2 regions of the Polaromonas sp. P1_G4 genome follow, and region 1 is predicted to be linked to the other one. Evidence: riboswitches for the same ligand, from Rfam matches in the RefSeq annotation. Region 1 holds a riboswitch; the other holds the start of a gene.

Region 1 (7,463 bases):
AGTAGGGCGGGGTCTGCCAGTTGGGCCAGGATTTTGTCCGCACCCGGAAAGCCGCCGGCACGTGCGCCACCCGTGCGGCGGATCTTTTGCATGGCCCAGTTGAGGTTGGCCTCCACCGGCGTGGTGGTGGTGTCAATGTCGTTGCCATAGAGGCACAGGCCCGCTTCCAGCCGCAGCGAATTGCGCGCGCCCAGGCCGATGGGTTTGACTTCAGGTTGCGCGAGCAGCGCGCGTGCGAGTGCGTCAGCTTGCGAAGCAGGCACCGAGACTTCAAAGCCATCTTCACCGGTGTAGCCGCTGCGGGTGATGAAGCAGTCGCAGCCGGCCACGGTGAAGCGCCCGCCGGTCATGAACACCAGCTTTTCGACGCCTGGCGCCAGTCGCTGCAAGGCCGTGACGGCCTGCGGGCCCTGCAGTGCCATCAGAGCCATCTCGGGCATGGGGATGACTTCGCAGCGCGAACCGATTTTGGCCTGGATGTGCGCGATGTCGCCCGCCTTGCACGCACCGTTGACGATGACAAACAGGTCGCCGCCGTTCGCATAGTCACGGTTGAAGAACATCAGGTCGTCGATGATGCCGCCGTCGTCGTTCAACAGCAGGCCGTAGCGCTGCTTGCCGGCGGGCAGGTCGATCACATCAACGGGTATCAGGGATTCCAGCGCGACTGCGGCATCAGCACCCACCAGGCGTAGCTGGCCCATGTGGGACACGTCAAAAAGGCCGGCAGCCTGGCGTGTGTGGTGGTGTTCCGCCATCAGGCCCGCGGGGTACTGCACTGGCATCGAATAGCCCGCGAAAGGCACCATGCGCGCGCCAAGCTCCACATGCAGGTCATGCAGGGGCGTTTTCAACAAGGTTTCGGGGGCGGCGGAAGAGGTGGACGAATCGGACAAGGCATTCTCCAGGGGGCAAAMACGGTCATGGCAAGAACTTGTTCTCAATCCATGGGCTGCCCCTGCTGTCCACTTTACCTGAGAGATTCACCCGGCGATGCAGGCTTGCTCCTTCGGTGGGCTGCCCGTGAAAGGCGGCCTCTCTCCAGTAGGGAACGCCTTGCCGCGTGGTGCGCCGCAGGGCGGTTGCCAGTCCTTTTGCCTGAGCGTTCAGTGCTACTCAAGGGGGGTGCCCCCCRGGTGCTCGTGCGCCTTCGGCGGTTTTCGCGAGGAAAACTCTCTCCTGACACCGCTGAGTGTAACGGAAGCCGCTGTCGGCTCGATCAGGCGGCCTGGTGCTGCGGCAGCAGCATGGCGATGCGCTCGCTGATGGAGTCGGCGCGCTCGTGGCCCGCGATTTTTTCGATTTCCTCGATCATTTCGCGCGAGGCGCTGAGCATGGTCTCGCGGTCTTTGGCATTGCGCAGCGCTTCGCGAAAGCGCTCGGCCATCTCCGGGTTGCGCCGGGCGAACATGCGTTCGCAGATGTCGAACAGGAACATCCGGGTTGTGGCAAGCGAGCGCTTGCCTTCAAATTGATCGGCAGAGACCTGAATGGCCTGGGTGGTTTCGGGGCTGGGAAAGTTCTGTAACTGCGCCGGCGTGAGTGTTTGGGCGGGTGCAGGCGCAGGGTTTTTTGCCGGCGCGGACGTCTTGCCGGGATGGGCTTCCAGAAAGCCGTCGCGCAAAAGGCGCAGGGCAATGGCTTCGCCGTCGCCCTCAAACAGCGGGCGGAAGTCCTGGGCCGACTTGCTGCCGTCGGCCATCAGCAGCAGGGTGCGCTCGCGCTGGCCTAGCGTTCTCACGCCGGGCTTGAGCTCGGCACGGGCACGGTCGGTTTTGTGAAGCTGCATGGATTTCATCCTGAAATGAAACCCCGAGCATGGCTGCTGAAAATGACAGCCTCGTGAATCCTGTCCGAAAAGCTATTTTGCGTAGACGAGATCCCGCAGAGCCAGCGACAGCTGCGGGACGTAAGTGATCACCATCAGGCAAGCCAGTATCACCAATACAAACGGGAGCAGGTGGGTCACGATGCGGTCCAGCGATATCCTGGCGACGGTGCAGGCTGCAAACAGGTTCACGCCGAATGGCGGCGTGATCATGCCCAGCGCAAGGTTGACCACCATCACCAGCCCGAAGTGCACCGGGTCAATGCCGAAATGCACTGCCACTGGCGCCAGGATGGGCGCCAGCACGATGATGGCTGCGCTGGTTTCAATGAACATGCCGATGATGAATAGCGCCGCGTTGACGCCCAACAGGAAGAGGGCGGGCGACTGCAGCACGGCTTCCAGCCAGTGGCCTATGGCGTCCGGCACGCCGGCCCGGGTGATCAGGAAGGCGAACAACCCGGCATTGGCGATGATGAACATGATCACGGCACTGGAGAGCACCGATTTGCGCAGGATGACGTACAGGTCGGCCAGCTTGATCTCGCGGTAGATCACGATGCCCACGACCAGCGCATAAAACACCGCCACGGCAGAGGCTTCGGTCGGCGTGAAAATTCCGCCATAAATCCCGCCCAGAATAATCACCGGCATCAGCAATGCCCAGCCCGCCTGCCAGGTCGCCTTACCAAAGCTCAGGCGGCCGTCACCGTCCTGTTTGCCCCAGCCCTTCCAGCGGCAGTACAGGTGCACGAACAGCATCAATGCGCCGCCGATTAAAAGCCCCGGGCCGAAGCCGGCAATGAAGAGTTCGCCGATCGAGACCTCGGCGCTCACGCCATAAAGAATCATGGGGATGGACGGCGGAATAATCACGCCCAGTTCTGCGCTGGTGGCCTGCAGGGCCGCAGCGTAAGCGGTAGGGTAGCCGTGCTTGATGAGTGCCGGTATCAGGATGGCGCCTATGGCGAAAGTGGTGGCCACAGAGGAGCCGGACACTGCCGCAAAAATCATGCAAGTCAGCACGCAGGTCATGGGCAGACCGCCTTGCACGCCTCCCACAATGCTTTTGGCGAATTCGACCAGCCGGCGCGAGATGCCGCCGGTTTCCATCAGGTTGCCGGCCAGGATGAAGAAGGGAATGGCGGCCAGCGGAAACTTGTTGATCGAGGAGAACATCTCCTTGACTGAAATCAGCATGTTGGCGTTGGACGCCTGGATACCGAAGATGGACGCCAGGCCGATGGAAACGGCCACGGAAACGGTGAGTGCAAAGCACAGCACCATGGTCGAGATCATTACCGCGGTCATTCTTGGCCCCCACGGTCACTCACTTTGAGCCTGCGGCCGTTCCCTGCCCCTTGCACGGGGAAAGGGTCCGCCGGCCTGCGGCCCGGCAAAGCCGGTTCCGCGGCCCCTGCTTGAACGGGGTGAAATCCATCTTGGGTTTTCATTGTGCTGTCTCCAGTTCATTGCGCTGCGTGTCAATCAGGTTGCCGATGATGCCGATCACGCAGAACATGCCGCCGATCGGCATGGCCACATAACCCCAGAACATGGAAATGGATTCAAGGCCGGCCATGGACTGCACACGCCCGCGAAGGGAATAGTCCCAGCCCCACCAGACGATGACTGCGACGAGGGCCAGAGCGGCGATGCAGACCAGCCAGTCCAGCACCCGCTGGATGCGGGGTGGGCTCCAGCGGTAGAGCACATCCACGCTGACCATGGCGCCCTGGCGGAAAGCCATGGGAATTCCCATAAAGACCATCCAGATCAGGCTGAGGCGGATCAGAATTTCACTCCACTCTGCAGGCTGCTCGAAGACAAAACGCGTCAGGATCTGGAACACACCGAGCCCCGATGCGATGACCAGCATCACGCAGGCCACCAGCATGGAGAAGCCGGTGGTCCACCGTTCAAGTTGGAGAAAAGCTTGTTTCATGGATGCGCCGATACATGAGGAGAATTGAGAATTGCAATGAAAACGCCCGCAGACCAATGGCGGCGGGCGTAAGCAGCTACAAAAAAAGTAGCAAAATAGTTGCGGTACGGTTTACTTGTAGTTCCTGATCGCGTCGATGTTGGCTTTGCCGAACTGCTTTTCAAATTCAGCGTTGACCGGCGCCAGCGTTGCCACGAACTTCGCCTTGTCGACGTTTTCGATCACGGTCATGCCTTTGCTGCGCAGCTCGGCTACACCGTTGGCATCGTCCTGGTCCACGCGGGCCCGGTTCGCCTTGGTCGCTTCCTTGGCGGCATCAACGAAGGCTGTCTTGTCGGCAGCGCTGAGCTTGTCGAAGGCCGCTTTGTTCATCAAGAAAATGCAAGGTGAGTAAACGTGGCCGGTCAGTGAAAGGTGCTTTTGCACCTGGTCGAACTTGGCGGACATGATCACAGACAGGGGATTTTCCTGGCCGTCGACCGTGCCTTGCTGCAGCGCCGTGAATACTTCGGGAAAAGCCATGGGCGTGGTGATGATGCCCAGGCCTTTGTACGCAGCGATATGCACCGGATTTTCCATGGTGCGCATCTTCAGTCCCTTCAGGTCCTCCGGAACTTTCACGTCCCGCTTGCTGTTGGTCATGTGCCGAAAACCGTTTTCGGCCCAGGCCAGCGCCTTGAAGCCCTTGGCATCGAATTTGGTCAGGAGATTCTGGCCGATAGGGCCGTCCAGCACGGCGCGCGCGTGCGCCTTGTCCCGGAACAGGAAGGGAACGTCGAGGATCTTGGTCTCGGGGACAAAATTGGGTACGGGGCCGGTGGAGGAGAAGGCCAGCTCCTGGGTGCCCAGCTGCACGGCCTCGATGGATTCGCGTTCGCCGCCCAGGGCCCCGTTGTAGAAGGTCTGGACTTTGTAGCGGCCTGCTGTGCGTTTCTCGACTTCTTTGGCAAAAGTGTCGATGGCAATGCCCTGATGCGAATTCTGGGCCGTGGAAATGCTGATTTTCATGGTGGTCTGTGCATTTGCAGACGCCATGAATCCCGCTGCGAGCGTCATACCGATAATCAGTTTTGAAAGCTTCATGTTGTTTGTCTCCGTTGAGTGATCGGGCCGGGAATTTTGTGGACGACTGGGGCCGGTTCTGCATCAGGATTTTCCGACCATAAGCACACGCATTATTGCCGCGATGCATCTGCGGTCGTGCGCGGGTTTTCGCTTAAGTACGCCGCGATGATGCTTTCAAAATCACTGTCAGGCAGCAGGCCCAGCGACCGCGCGCGTGCTGCGTCGATATCGGCGGGCCAGTTGCCCACGATTCTTGCGATGACAGGGTCGTACACCCAGTCGATCAGTCCCGCCGCATCTTTGCCGGCCACCCGGGCCAACGCCTGCGCCATTTCACCGACCGTTGTCTTGAGGGCCGGCAGGTTGACGGCTGTGCGGGCGCCCCATTCGGTGTCGGTAGCCTCTGAAGCACGAATCAATCCCTCCACCGTACGTCCGGGCGACGCAAGAGCCACGGCCGTTTCGGGAGGAACAGGGCACTGTGCCCTCGTTCCCGCAAGGGGTTCCCGAATAATGCCGCTGAGAAAGCTCGATGCCGCACCGTTGGGTTTTCCGGGCCGCACGCTCACCGTCATCAGACGCACATTGCGCCCGCGTATGAAGCCCTTGCGCGCGTAATCAGCCACCAGTTGTTCACCGATAAATTTCTGGATGCCGTAGCTGTTCTGCGGTGTGGGCAGCGTTCTGTCATCGATGACCGCCGGGAGTGGTTGCTCGGGTGAATTGCCAAACACTGCAAGCGAACTGGCGAATACGACGGTGGGCGATGTATTCAGGGCACGGCACGCCTGCAGCAGCGCACGCGTAGCATCGACATTGCTGCGCATGCCAAGGTCGAAATCCGCTTCGCATTCACCGCTGACTGCCGCCGCCAGATGGAATATCAGCGTGTCTTTTTCTGTCACCACGAGTGCTTGCGGATGACCGTCTTCCAGCAGCCGGCTCAGATCGCCGGTGATGGTTCGAATGCGGTTGTCCGCGGCCAGCGCGGCCGGCGGCGCCACCCTGTCAACCAGTGTCACTGTCCGGATGGTTTGCGGTGCGCTGCCCGCAAGAGCCAATTGCCCCGCGTCCAGAAGTTGCCGGGCCAGCCTGGCCCCGAGAAATCCGGCGCCGCCGGTGATGACGATATTCATGGGTATGTTGTCTCTATCTTTTTGTTGGTTACTCGCCGGCATGCCCGCGCCGGTCCGATTGCCTGCGGTACGTGAGGCAGTTTAGTTCGAAAGAGGAGTCGTTCCATGCAGCCGCCAGATGGTGCTGATTTGGAAGATGCTCGGAGAAAAGTATCGTGCAACTCCGGCGGCACGGCTTCTGCTCCGACGTTCGAGCCGTTCAGGATTCGCCGCGGCGGCAGAGTCACTGATTGGGGCGCCAGGACGCCGCCAGTGATGAGCGGCTTGGCGCCCGAATGAAATGGGCCGCTGGCTCGAGCCCCGATCCTTCAGGCTGCTACCACGGGCTTCGGATTGGTTTTCGGCTTGCCCGGCACAGTTCCCAGCAGCCACAGATTCAGGCCTGCGTGCCGGCTGATAAGCAGCGCGGATACGACGGGGCCAGCAATCCCGGCGGCGAGTCCCAGCGTCATCAGGACATAGGTGTCCGTGATACCCAATTTCCTGAAGGCGATACGGCTCGCTGCCGTAAAAAAAACATGCAGCAGGTAAATCGCAAATGAGAAGGATCCAATGTAGGCCAGGGGCGCGAAACTCCAGCCACTCCGCAAAAGAAGAAAGGCGCTTGAGACGCCGAGCGCCAGTGCGGCCACAGAACTTCCCTGCTCGGAAAATTGCGGAAAAAGCATGGCCCCGGTAGCGGCGCAAATAAATACGGCCGCCGCCACAAGCCGGGCCGTTGGCGTCCCGATGTCAAATCGTTTGCAGGCAAGCCCGGCCAGGAAAAAAGGCAGAAGGTAAACAGCGCCGCGGGCGGCGAAATAGTTGGGTGGGCTGAAGTAGTCAAACAGCACCGCGCTGAGCGCCCAAGCCACTGCAAATCCGGTCGCAGTAGAAAGTGCGTTGAGGTGTTCCAGCAGCAGAACAACCAGGAAGACAATAAAAAGCGCTTCAAGAAACCAGAAGTGCCCCACGGGCTCAATGTGCAACAGCCACCACTGGTTGACCGATGAGTTGGCGCCTGGCGTGAAGGCCTGCACGACGGCAAAAATAGTTCCCACCGTAATCAGGGGGAGCAGCAGCCGCCGGACCTTGCCTTTAATGAATTCAGCAGCATTGCCTTCAGAGGGGCGAAATGCAGACACATAGCCTGAGATGAAAGAGAAGAGCGGCATGCGGATATAGGCCAGCCCTTCATTGAACATCTGCAACCAGTGCCCCTCCGGAACCTTCAGGCCCACTGAGGGCGTATCCCCTACCACATGAAACAGAACCAGCAAGATGCAGGCGATGCCCCTTACCGTATCCACTTCCATGCTGCGCTTCATTTTCTTACCGGTCATCAGCCTTGCGTTCCTCTTCTTGTTTCTTTGCTGTTTTGCTCGCTGCAACTGCGTGCACAAATTATGTGCGCAGCGTAGTCAATAGCAGCCACGGCCGTGCGCCAAAAGAAAGCAAACTGTTGCAAGCCGTATCGTTTTGCGAAGCAACTGCCATCAAGCGCACAGCT
Region 2 (8,450 bases), on a different contig from region 1:
TGACTGCCAGAAACGCAATACCGCGCGGGATGTGAAAGTCCACATAACGCCCAACCTTGTCGCTGTGGGTGACTCCGCGTTGCTGTGCCAGGTAATGGAAAACCTTATTTCCAATGCATGGAAGTTCACCGTCCATGCCACTGCCCCCGAGATCTGGGTTGGGGCGCAGCACCCCGACAACGAAAGTACAGTTTATTTTGTCCGTGATAACGGCGTCGGGTTTGACATGACGTACGCGGACAAATTGTTCGGTACCTTCCAGCGCCTGCATTCACCGGGTGAGTTTGCAGGGATGGGAATCGGGCTGGCAAGCGCTCACCGGATCATTTCCCGTCACGGCGGTCGTATCTGGGCCGAAGGGGCGGTGGGGCAAGGTGCCACATTTTTCTTCACCATACCATCGCCTGTGCGGCAACACTCGCCCGATGAAAGCCCGGCTGATGCGAAAAAACACAGGAGCCAGCCATGACTCAACTGCAGAACCGGCGCATTTTGCTGATCGACGACATGCCGTCCATCCACGAAGACTTCCGGAAAATTCTTGCGTCCAGACCGGTTGCGCATGACCTGGACGATGCCGAAGCCCTGTTGTTTGGCGACGCCGCACCGGTGTCCGATGATGGCTTTGAGCTGGACTCGGCCTACCAGGGACGTGAGGGTCTGGACAAGGTCGAGGCATCCGTTCGGGCCGGGCGGCCCTATGCCATGGCCTTTGTGGACATGCGCATGCCGCCGGGCTGGGATGGTGTGGAGACCATCGAACGGCTCTGGCGCGTTGATCCAAAGGTACAGATCGTCATCTGCACCGCCTACTCCGACCACGCCTGGGAAGATGTGTTCGCGCGGCTGGAGGCCCGGGATCGCCTCCTGATTCTGAAAAAACCATTTGATCCGGTTGAAGTCAGCCAGCTGGCAAGAATGCTGACCACCAAATGGGAGCTGGCGCAGCAGGCGGCAGCGCAGGTGAGCGGCCTGGAGGAGGCCGTGCAGGAGCGCACCCGCGCCTTGCATGACAGCGAATCACAACTGCGCCAGATCACGGACAGCGTGCCCGCCTTGATTGCCTATATCGACGCCGAACAGCGCTTTCAGTTCCATAACCTTGCCTACGAAGAAGTTCTTGGCCTGAAGCACGACCAGATCCACGGCAAGACCATGCGTGAGCTGATGGGCGACGAGCTCCACGAAAAAGAGCGGGGCAAGATTGAAGAGGCGCTCGCTGGTTACGCGGCGCAATACGACCGCACGCAGGCCACGTCGGATGGCCAGCTGCGCGACTACGTCATGCAGTACTTTCCACGCTACGGCGAAAACGAGGACGAAGGCAAGGTTGTCGGCTTCTTCTCGCTGGGCACCGATGTGACCGAACTCAAGCGCATTGACCGCATGAAGAGTGAGTTTGTCTCTACCGTCAGTCATGAGTTGCGCACCCCGCTGACCTCCATTCGCGGCTCACTGGGCCTGATCGCCGGCGGCGTGGCCGGTGAGCTGCCGGCCATGGCCAAAAACCTGGTCGGCATCGCTACCAACAATTGCGAACGGCTCATCAGGTTGATCAACGACATTCTTGACAGCGAAAAAATCGAATCCGGAAAAATGCGGTTTGACTTCCAGCAGATGGAACTGCAACCTTTGCTGACGCAAGCCCTGACGGCCAACGAAGGCTTCGCAGGCCAGCACAACGTCAAGCTGGTTCTGGATGCCCCGGCAGAAGCGGTAAGGGTCAGCGTCGACAGCGACAGGCTGACCCAGGTCATTACCAACCTGTTGTCCAACGCGGTGAAATTCGCGCCGGCCCAGTCCCGTGTGGAAGTCCGGCTGCTGTGCAAGAGCGGCAGGGTCCGGGTGGAAGTCGCCGACAGCGGCCCCGGCATTCCCGAAGAGTTCCGAAAGCGCATCTTTCAGAAATTCTCGCAAGCCGACACATCGGACACCCGAAAAATGGGTGGTACGGGCCTGGGCCTGAACATCTCGCGTGCCATCGTGGAGCGGATGGGCGGCCAAATCGGGTTCACGACGGAAACCGGCGTCGGAACTGTTTTCTTCTTTGAGCTGCCCGAGGCGGTGCCGGCGCCGATTCAGACCAGCATCAGGTCCGGCGCAGCGACCAGGCCGCTCATCCTGGTCTGCGAAGACGATCCCGACATTGCCCGCCTGATCAACCTGATGCTTGATAAAGGCGGCTTTGACTCGGACATGGTGCACAGCGCAGGGCAGGCGCTGGAGCAAGTCATGCTGATGCCCTACGCTGCCATGACGGTCGACCTGAACCTGCCCGACCAGGACGGCATCAGCCTGATCCGGGCACTGCGCCGCGAAGAGGCGACGAAAGACCTGCCGATCGTGGTGGTTTCAGCAAATGCTGAAGAAGGCGAGCTCGAGTTCAATACCCAGCCGCTGGCGGTTTCAACATGGCTGGAAAAACCCATCGACGAGAACCTCCTGATCCTCAGTTTGCACCGTGCCATCGGTAACATGGCCGAAGGCCGGCCGCGCATTCTGCATGTCGAGGACGACCTCGACATACAGCGCATTGCCGCCGCCATTGCCCAGGACTTTGCCACCTTCGAATTTGCCGCCACGCTGCGCGAGGCACGCGACCAGCTTGCGCGCCGCCGCTACGACCTGGTGCTGCTCGACCTGACGTTGAAAGACGGCTCGGGCTGGGGGCTGCTGGACACCATTGAAGCACTGGACATCGTGCCGCCAGTGGTCGTGTTTTCTGCGCACGATGTGGAGCCGAAGCAAAGCCAGCGCGCAGAAGCGGTACTAGTGAAGGCACACACTTCCAACGAGCAGTTGATCCGCACCCTGCAGCGGGTGCTCGATGAAAGCCTGTGGGGGACGGTTCACCCACCTCTAAGCGCCTGAAATAGATCCACCCCCGTCCAGGCTCACTGGCGTGTAGCCTGTTCCCCCCTCGAGGGGGCGGCGCCTGGGGCCGGCGAAGCCGGACCCTCGGCCCCCGCTGGTGGAATACCCCTGTTAGTTACGCCATTGGACTCTTCACGCCAGCGGATGCCGTGGAACCGGCTTTGCCGGGCCGCAGGCACCGTCCCCTGCAAGGGGAAAAGGGCTACACGCAGTGAGCCCGATAGGGGTGCACCAATTTTTCGGCTTTGCCAGACCGCAGGCGGGCGGCCCCCTCGGGGGGCAGGGAGCTACACGAAGTGAGCGACCGTGGGGGCCTTACTTCTTTTGACTGGCGCGGTAGACCTGCATCACCGTCGCGAAATCGCGATCAAAGTTGATGGGCAGGAATGTGTCGTTGCCGGGCAGCTGCTTTTTCAGTGTGGGCGAGAAGCTGTAGCTGAACGAGCATTTCTTCACGCGTGCCTGCAGTTCGGGCGAAACGTCCTTGCTCATGGTCCAGGTTTCCGTCATGAAGGGCGGGCTTTCCCAGATCGTGCGAATGCTCGAGCCCTTGACGTCACCCTTGACGACCATGCGCTGGTACAAATCGCTGGCCACAGCTGCGGCCGGATAAAAACCATGCATCACGCCCGTGACGGAGCGCTCGTGGCCGTTGGAGAACACGACTTCGTAGTCCTTGTCCGGCGTCAGGCCCAGCGCCGGGAACAGCGCGCGCGGCGCGAGGTTGCCCGAGTTGGAGGTGGGTGTGGTGTGCGCGATTTTCTTGCCAATCAGGTCCTTCGGTTCCCTGTACGGGCTGTCGATGCGGGTGATCAGAATCAGTTTGTAGGAGTTGCGCAGGCCCGTGGCCTTGTTGCCCGGAACGCCAAACGGCGCCGGCTGGCCGGCGGTGACCAACTGCGCAGCCAGGCCGGGGTTGACCTGTGCCAGCTGGACCTTGCCGGCCGAGATACCTTCAATCAGCTCTTTTTCACCGAGGATGTCGATGTTGCTGGTCTTGTCCATCGATTCGCCTTGCGCGTTTTGCAGGTCGATGTTTCCGCAGCGTGACAGGTGGCTGAAGTAGTCGCCCCACAAGGCCATGGTTTCGCTCTTGCCATAGGTCTTGGGCATGGCCACGACCATTTTTTCGCGTGGGCCGGAATATTTTTCGGGCGCGGGGGTAGCAGCCGCAGCTTTCGCCTTGCGTGCAGGCTTTGCCTCGTCGGTCTGGGCTGTTGCTGAACCCAGGGCGCAAGCGGCGCTGGCCAATATTGCGGCATGGCGCAGATAAAACTTCATCTTGATCACTCCAGTTGTCTATGAAACCGATACGCAGGAATGCCGGTTTGTGTGCCCTTGGCCGCACAAACCGCGTTCCCAGCCCAATCAGTGTGCATGACGGTGCATCAAAACGAACTTTTTGTTACATTCGAATGAATACCTTCGTGACATAAATCAGCGTATCTGCGTCAGAGGCTGTTGTTTTTTCATTGAAAAGATGGCGCTGGCAACCTGTAAGCGCCTGGGCGGCGGCGAATACTGCGCCTCAGGATACGCGCGTGCTGTGCGGCGGGGGGGGGGGGGCGGCGGACGCCTCAAGCGGCGAGCGAGGCGTCGATTTTGCCGAGCAGCCATTGCAGCCCGGCCAGGTGCCGTACGGCCAAGTTGCCCGGGCGTGATGCCCGACAGCATGGCCATCGTCCGGGTGCGCGCTGCCCGAAACGCCGCGATGGCCTCTTGCGCATCAGCGGCCGCGTAGTCGCGTTGCTTTTCCAGCACGTAGCCGTCCAGTGATTCCAGCACGGGGCTGGCCTCTGACAAGGTGCGCTGAAACCGCACGTGATAGCCGTCAATCTCGATGTCCCTGATGTGGCAGATCTGCGCGAGGGCCGTGAAGTTTTCGCTCGGAATGCCTTCCCACGACGGCGGCGTCCAGCGCTTGTGGCTTTCAGGAATCGCGTCGTAGAACTGCTCCAGCTGGCGCGGAAAATCCGCCATGGCCTGGAGCGTTGCGGGGTTCAGGGGCAGCGCAGGGCTCATCAGCCGGCCTTGCGCAGCGAAGGCCACAGCACCGCCTGCGCCACGATCACGTTCTCGCCATTGAAGGTCGCCGCCGGCGAGCCGTAAAGCTCGTAACCCATGGCAAGCACCTCACTCACCCGGCGGCAAAAGCTCGCGTCATCCGGGCCGGTAAGGAGCCTGTAGGTGGGAAGACCGTCGGGGGGCGTGGTGGCGGGTGATGTCATGGCGGCAAGCGGCTGATGAACGGAGGGCGATATTACCGTGTCCGTGCAGATGCTGCAGGTGTTGTTGGTCGTGACCGCGGAGGTAGTGCGCGCCGACACGCAGGATCCGGGCGCCCGCCAGCCACCGAAGGCGCTACCCCTATTTGAGCTGCCGCAAGGTTTGCGCTGATTGCGTTGACGGCTGGGCCGCATTTGCGCCAGATCAAGCCGCCCAACGGGCCGTACGGCTCCAATCAATGACGGGAATGTTCCCGTCTCTTCTGTTACTTACCCATGAAAAAGCAAATCATTGCCGCCGCTGCCCTCTGCACCCTTTTGTCGGGTGCCGCTTTTGCCCAAACCGCTGAAGGCCCCTGGCTGGTCCGAGCGCGCGCCGTCCACCTGGACAGCGCCAACGGTGACAGCACCGGCCTCGGGCTGGCCATCAACAACAAGTGGATGCCGGAGTTCGACATCAGCTATTTCCTCAACCCCAACTTCGCAGTCGAGCTGGTGCTGACGGTTCCGCAAAAGCACACGCTGTCGTCCCGCGGCACCGCCATCGGCAGCTTCAAGCACCTGCCGCCCACGCTGATGGCGCAATACCACTTCGACTCGCTGGGTGCGGGCGCCTTCAAGCCCTATGTCGGCGCGGGCGTCAACTACACCCGCTTCAGTGCGGTCAGCCTGCCGGCTGGCGTGGACATCAAACGCAGCAGCTGGGGCCCGGCGCTGCAGGTCGGCGTGGACATTCCCCTCGGCAAGCAGCTGTCCCTGAACTTCGACCTGAAGAAGGTCTACATCCGCACCGACGTGTCCGCGGGCGGCGCCAACATCGGCACGTTCAAGGCCGACCCGATGTTGTTGGGTGTGGGGCTTGGCTGGCGGTTTTGAGCAGAAAAGGGTGAGACGCCCAAACTTGCGCGTCTCTTCTCGCGGGCGCTTGCGGCGGCGCGGGTTCAGGCCTTTGCCATCCCCGGCAACGCCATCACACGCCCCGGCGCCGCCATCCCCGTAAATGCAAAGTCGACTTCCGGCACGCGCCCGCTCACGATGTCCGCAATCGCCGCGCCCGAGCCGCAGGCATGCGTCCAGCCCAGCGTGCCGTGGCCCGTGTTGAGGAAGACATTGGAGGCCTTGCTTTTGCCGATGTAAGGCACATTGCTCGGTGTGGCCGGCCGCAGGCCCGTCCAGAACTGCGCGCCTTCGCCGTCCGTCATGTCGGGAAAGAGTTGTTTTACACGGCGCACGATGGCGTTGCAGCGCACCAGGTTCAGCTCGGTGTTGTAGCCATTAAGCTCGGCCGTGCCGGCAATGCGCAAGCGGTTGCCAAAGCGCGAGAACACCAGCTTGTATTCGTCATCCGTCAGGCTGACCTGATAGGAAGCGGCTTCGTTGATCACTGGCAGCGTGACCGAGTAACCCTTGGCCGGGTAGATGCGCAGGCTTTGCCCCAGCACCTTGGCCCACTGCGCGCTGAAGGCGCCCAGGCACATCACATACGCATCGGCTTTCAGCATCTCGACCTTGCCGCCGGCCTCGCCGCTGCCCATCGCCACCTGCACGCCATTGAGCTGCCCCTGCGCGGCGTCCAGGCCCAGCACCGTGGTGTTGTACAAAAATTTCACACCGGCCTGCTCGCAACGCGCAGCCAGCGCGGCGGTAAAAGCGCGGGCGTCACCCGATTCATCGCTGGGTGTCATGCTGCCGCCCACGATGCTGCCGCGGCATTGCGCCAGTGCGGGCTCAATCGCCACACATTCGTCGGCCGTCTTCATGTCGAGCTCGCAGCCGTGCTCGCGCATGATGCGTGCGGGCTCCTGCGCCGCGTCGTACTCGGCCTGGCTGGTATAGAAGTGCAGGATGCCCTTGGTCTGCGCGTTGTACAGCAGGCCCAGCTCGGCGCGCAGTTTTTGCAGCGCGCCGCGGCTGTACATGCCCAGGTTCACGATCTGCTTGATGTTTTGTGCCGTACGCGCGGGCGTGCAGTTGCGCAAAAACTCCAGCCCCCACAGCCACTGGTTCACATCGGCGCGCAGCCTGAAGAGCAGAGGCGCATCTTCACGCGCCAGCCATTGCAAGACCTTGAGCGGCGCGCCCGGGTTGGCCCAGGGTTCCGCATGGCTCACCGATATTTGCCCGCCGTTGGCAAAACTGGTTTCCATCGCGGCCGCGTTGCGGCGCTCCACCACCGTTACTTCATGGCCGCGTTGCGCCAAATACCAGGCCGTGGTGATACCCGTGACACCAGCTCCCAAAACCATGACTTTCATGACGATTCCTTTTCATTCAAGCAGAACATTGCAGTTGCGCAAGTGCAATGCCTTGGGGTGCTTGAATCAAAAAGAAACGTGGCAACCGCCAAGCCATCACATGCTTGCGGCCGCTTCCACTGTCCTTGTTACCTGAGAGATTCAGCCGCTGCTTTGATGTCGATGACAAGCTTCGGCTTTGCTCCTTCGGTGCGCTGCACCTTGCGTGCGGCGTCTCTCCAGACGGCTGTGTGTTCCGGGCAGTACGGGACCTGAGCGATTATGGAAGTTTGCGCCTTCGGTGGCTGCCTTGTGGGGCAGCGCTCTCCTGCTTGAACGGGTTTGAATTTACCACCGAAGCCTGTTTTGCCAAGCGTGAATAGGGCGTTCAGTACAGGTCTAGCGGGTTGATTCAGCGGCTTAATAGTAGGAAGCAGGGCGGCTCAGCCTTAGCTGGCCGCGTTCACAAACGCGGCTTTGGCATCGGTATAGGCCTCGCGGTCACCCGGGTGCCTGGCCGCCAGTTCCGCCTTGAGCGCGGCATAGCGCGCCGCCAGCGCCGGGTCCGAACGCAGGGCGTCGCGAAAACGCAGGCGCTGCGCCCACACCTCGCCGCCGTGCACCACCAGGTGCAGGTGATGCGTGCGCCGCCCCTCTGCCCAGCGCATCAGCCATTTGCGGTCAGACAGCGAGGCATTGAATTCAGCGGAGGTCGTGTAGCCGTTGGCGCACAGCGGCGCCAGAAGCGCTTCAGCCGCCGCGATTGATTCCACACCGGCCAGCATGTCAATCACCGGTTTGGCCGCCAGGCCGGGCACGGCCGTGCTGCCGATGTGCTGGATGTCGATCAGGCGGGCCGGCAGCTGGGGGGAGAGCGCAAGCAGGCGGTCCCGCTCAGCCACAAACTGCTGGGGCCAGGCCGGGTTGTAGGCCTGCAAGACCACTTCCTCGTGGATAGCGGCAAGCAGCGATTCCTGGTCAGTCATGCGCGTGACGGCTGGCAGGTTGTTGTGCAGGGGCAAAAAACGCTGTGCGACACGCCAGAATCCTTTGCGGGGTCATTTTTAAGGCGGTTTTAAGCATAAAAAAGGCCATTTGCCCAATCAGTAATTGCGCG

The links. A riboswitch is a leader RNA that binds a small molecule or an ion and turns the genes downstream of it on or off. The one in region 1 is predicted to bind glycine.
Region 2: another riboswitch for glycine. It lies ahead of AC1D1X_RS09525 (D-amino acid dehydrogenase); the one in region 1 lies ahead of gcvT (glycine cleavage system aminomethyltransferase GcvT).

The regions. Positions count from the first base shown of each region.
Region 1 covers NZ_JBFUCA010000072.1:3,806-11,268, forward strand. The annotation lists gene gcvT (glycine cleavage system aminomethyltransferase GcvT) at 1-896, opposite strand, end outside; glycine riboswitch at 952-1,055, opposite strand; glycine riboswitch at 1,077-1,192, opposite strand; gene AC1D1X_RS05800 (hypothetical protein) at 1,220-1,789, opposite strand; gene AC1D1X_RS05805 (TRAP transporter large permease) at 1,862-3,139, opposite strand; gene AC1D1X_RS05810 (TRAP transporter small permease) at 3,279-3,773, opposite strand; gene AC1D1X_RS05815 (TRAP transporter substrate-binding protein) at 3,885-4,856, opposite strand; gene denD (D-erythronate dehydrogenase) at 4,949-5,974, opposite strand; gene AC1D1X_RS05825 (acyltransferase family protein) at 6,283-7,296, opposite strand.
Region 2 covers NZ_JBFUCA010000146.1:4,204-12,653, forward strand. The annotation lists gene AC1D1X_RS09490 (sensor histidine kinase) at 1-469, shown strand, start outside; gene AC1D1X_RS09495 (response regulator) at 466-2,871, shown strand; gene phnD (phosphate/phosphite/phosphonate ABC transporter substrate-binding protein) at 3,190-4,155, opposite strand; gene AC1D1X_RS09505 (hypothetical protein) at 4,312-4,896, opposite strand; gene AC1D1X_RS09510 (DUF1737 domain-containing protein) at 4,896-5,102, opposite strand; gene AC1D1X_RS09515 (hypothetical protein) at 5,140-5,271, shown strand; gene AC1D1X_RS09520 (OmpW/AlkL family protein) at 5,376-5,975, shown strand; gene AC1D1X_RS09525 (D-amino acid dehydrogenase) at 6,041-7,354, opposite strand; glycine riboswitch at 7,465-7,586, opposite strand; gene AC1D1X_RS09530 (GrpB family protein) at 7,783-8,319, opposite strand.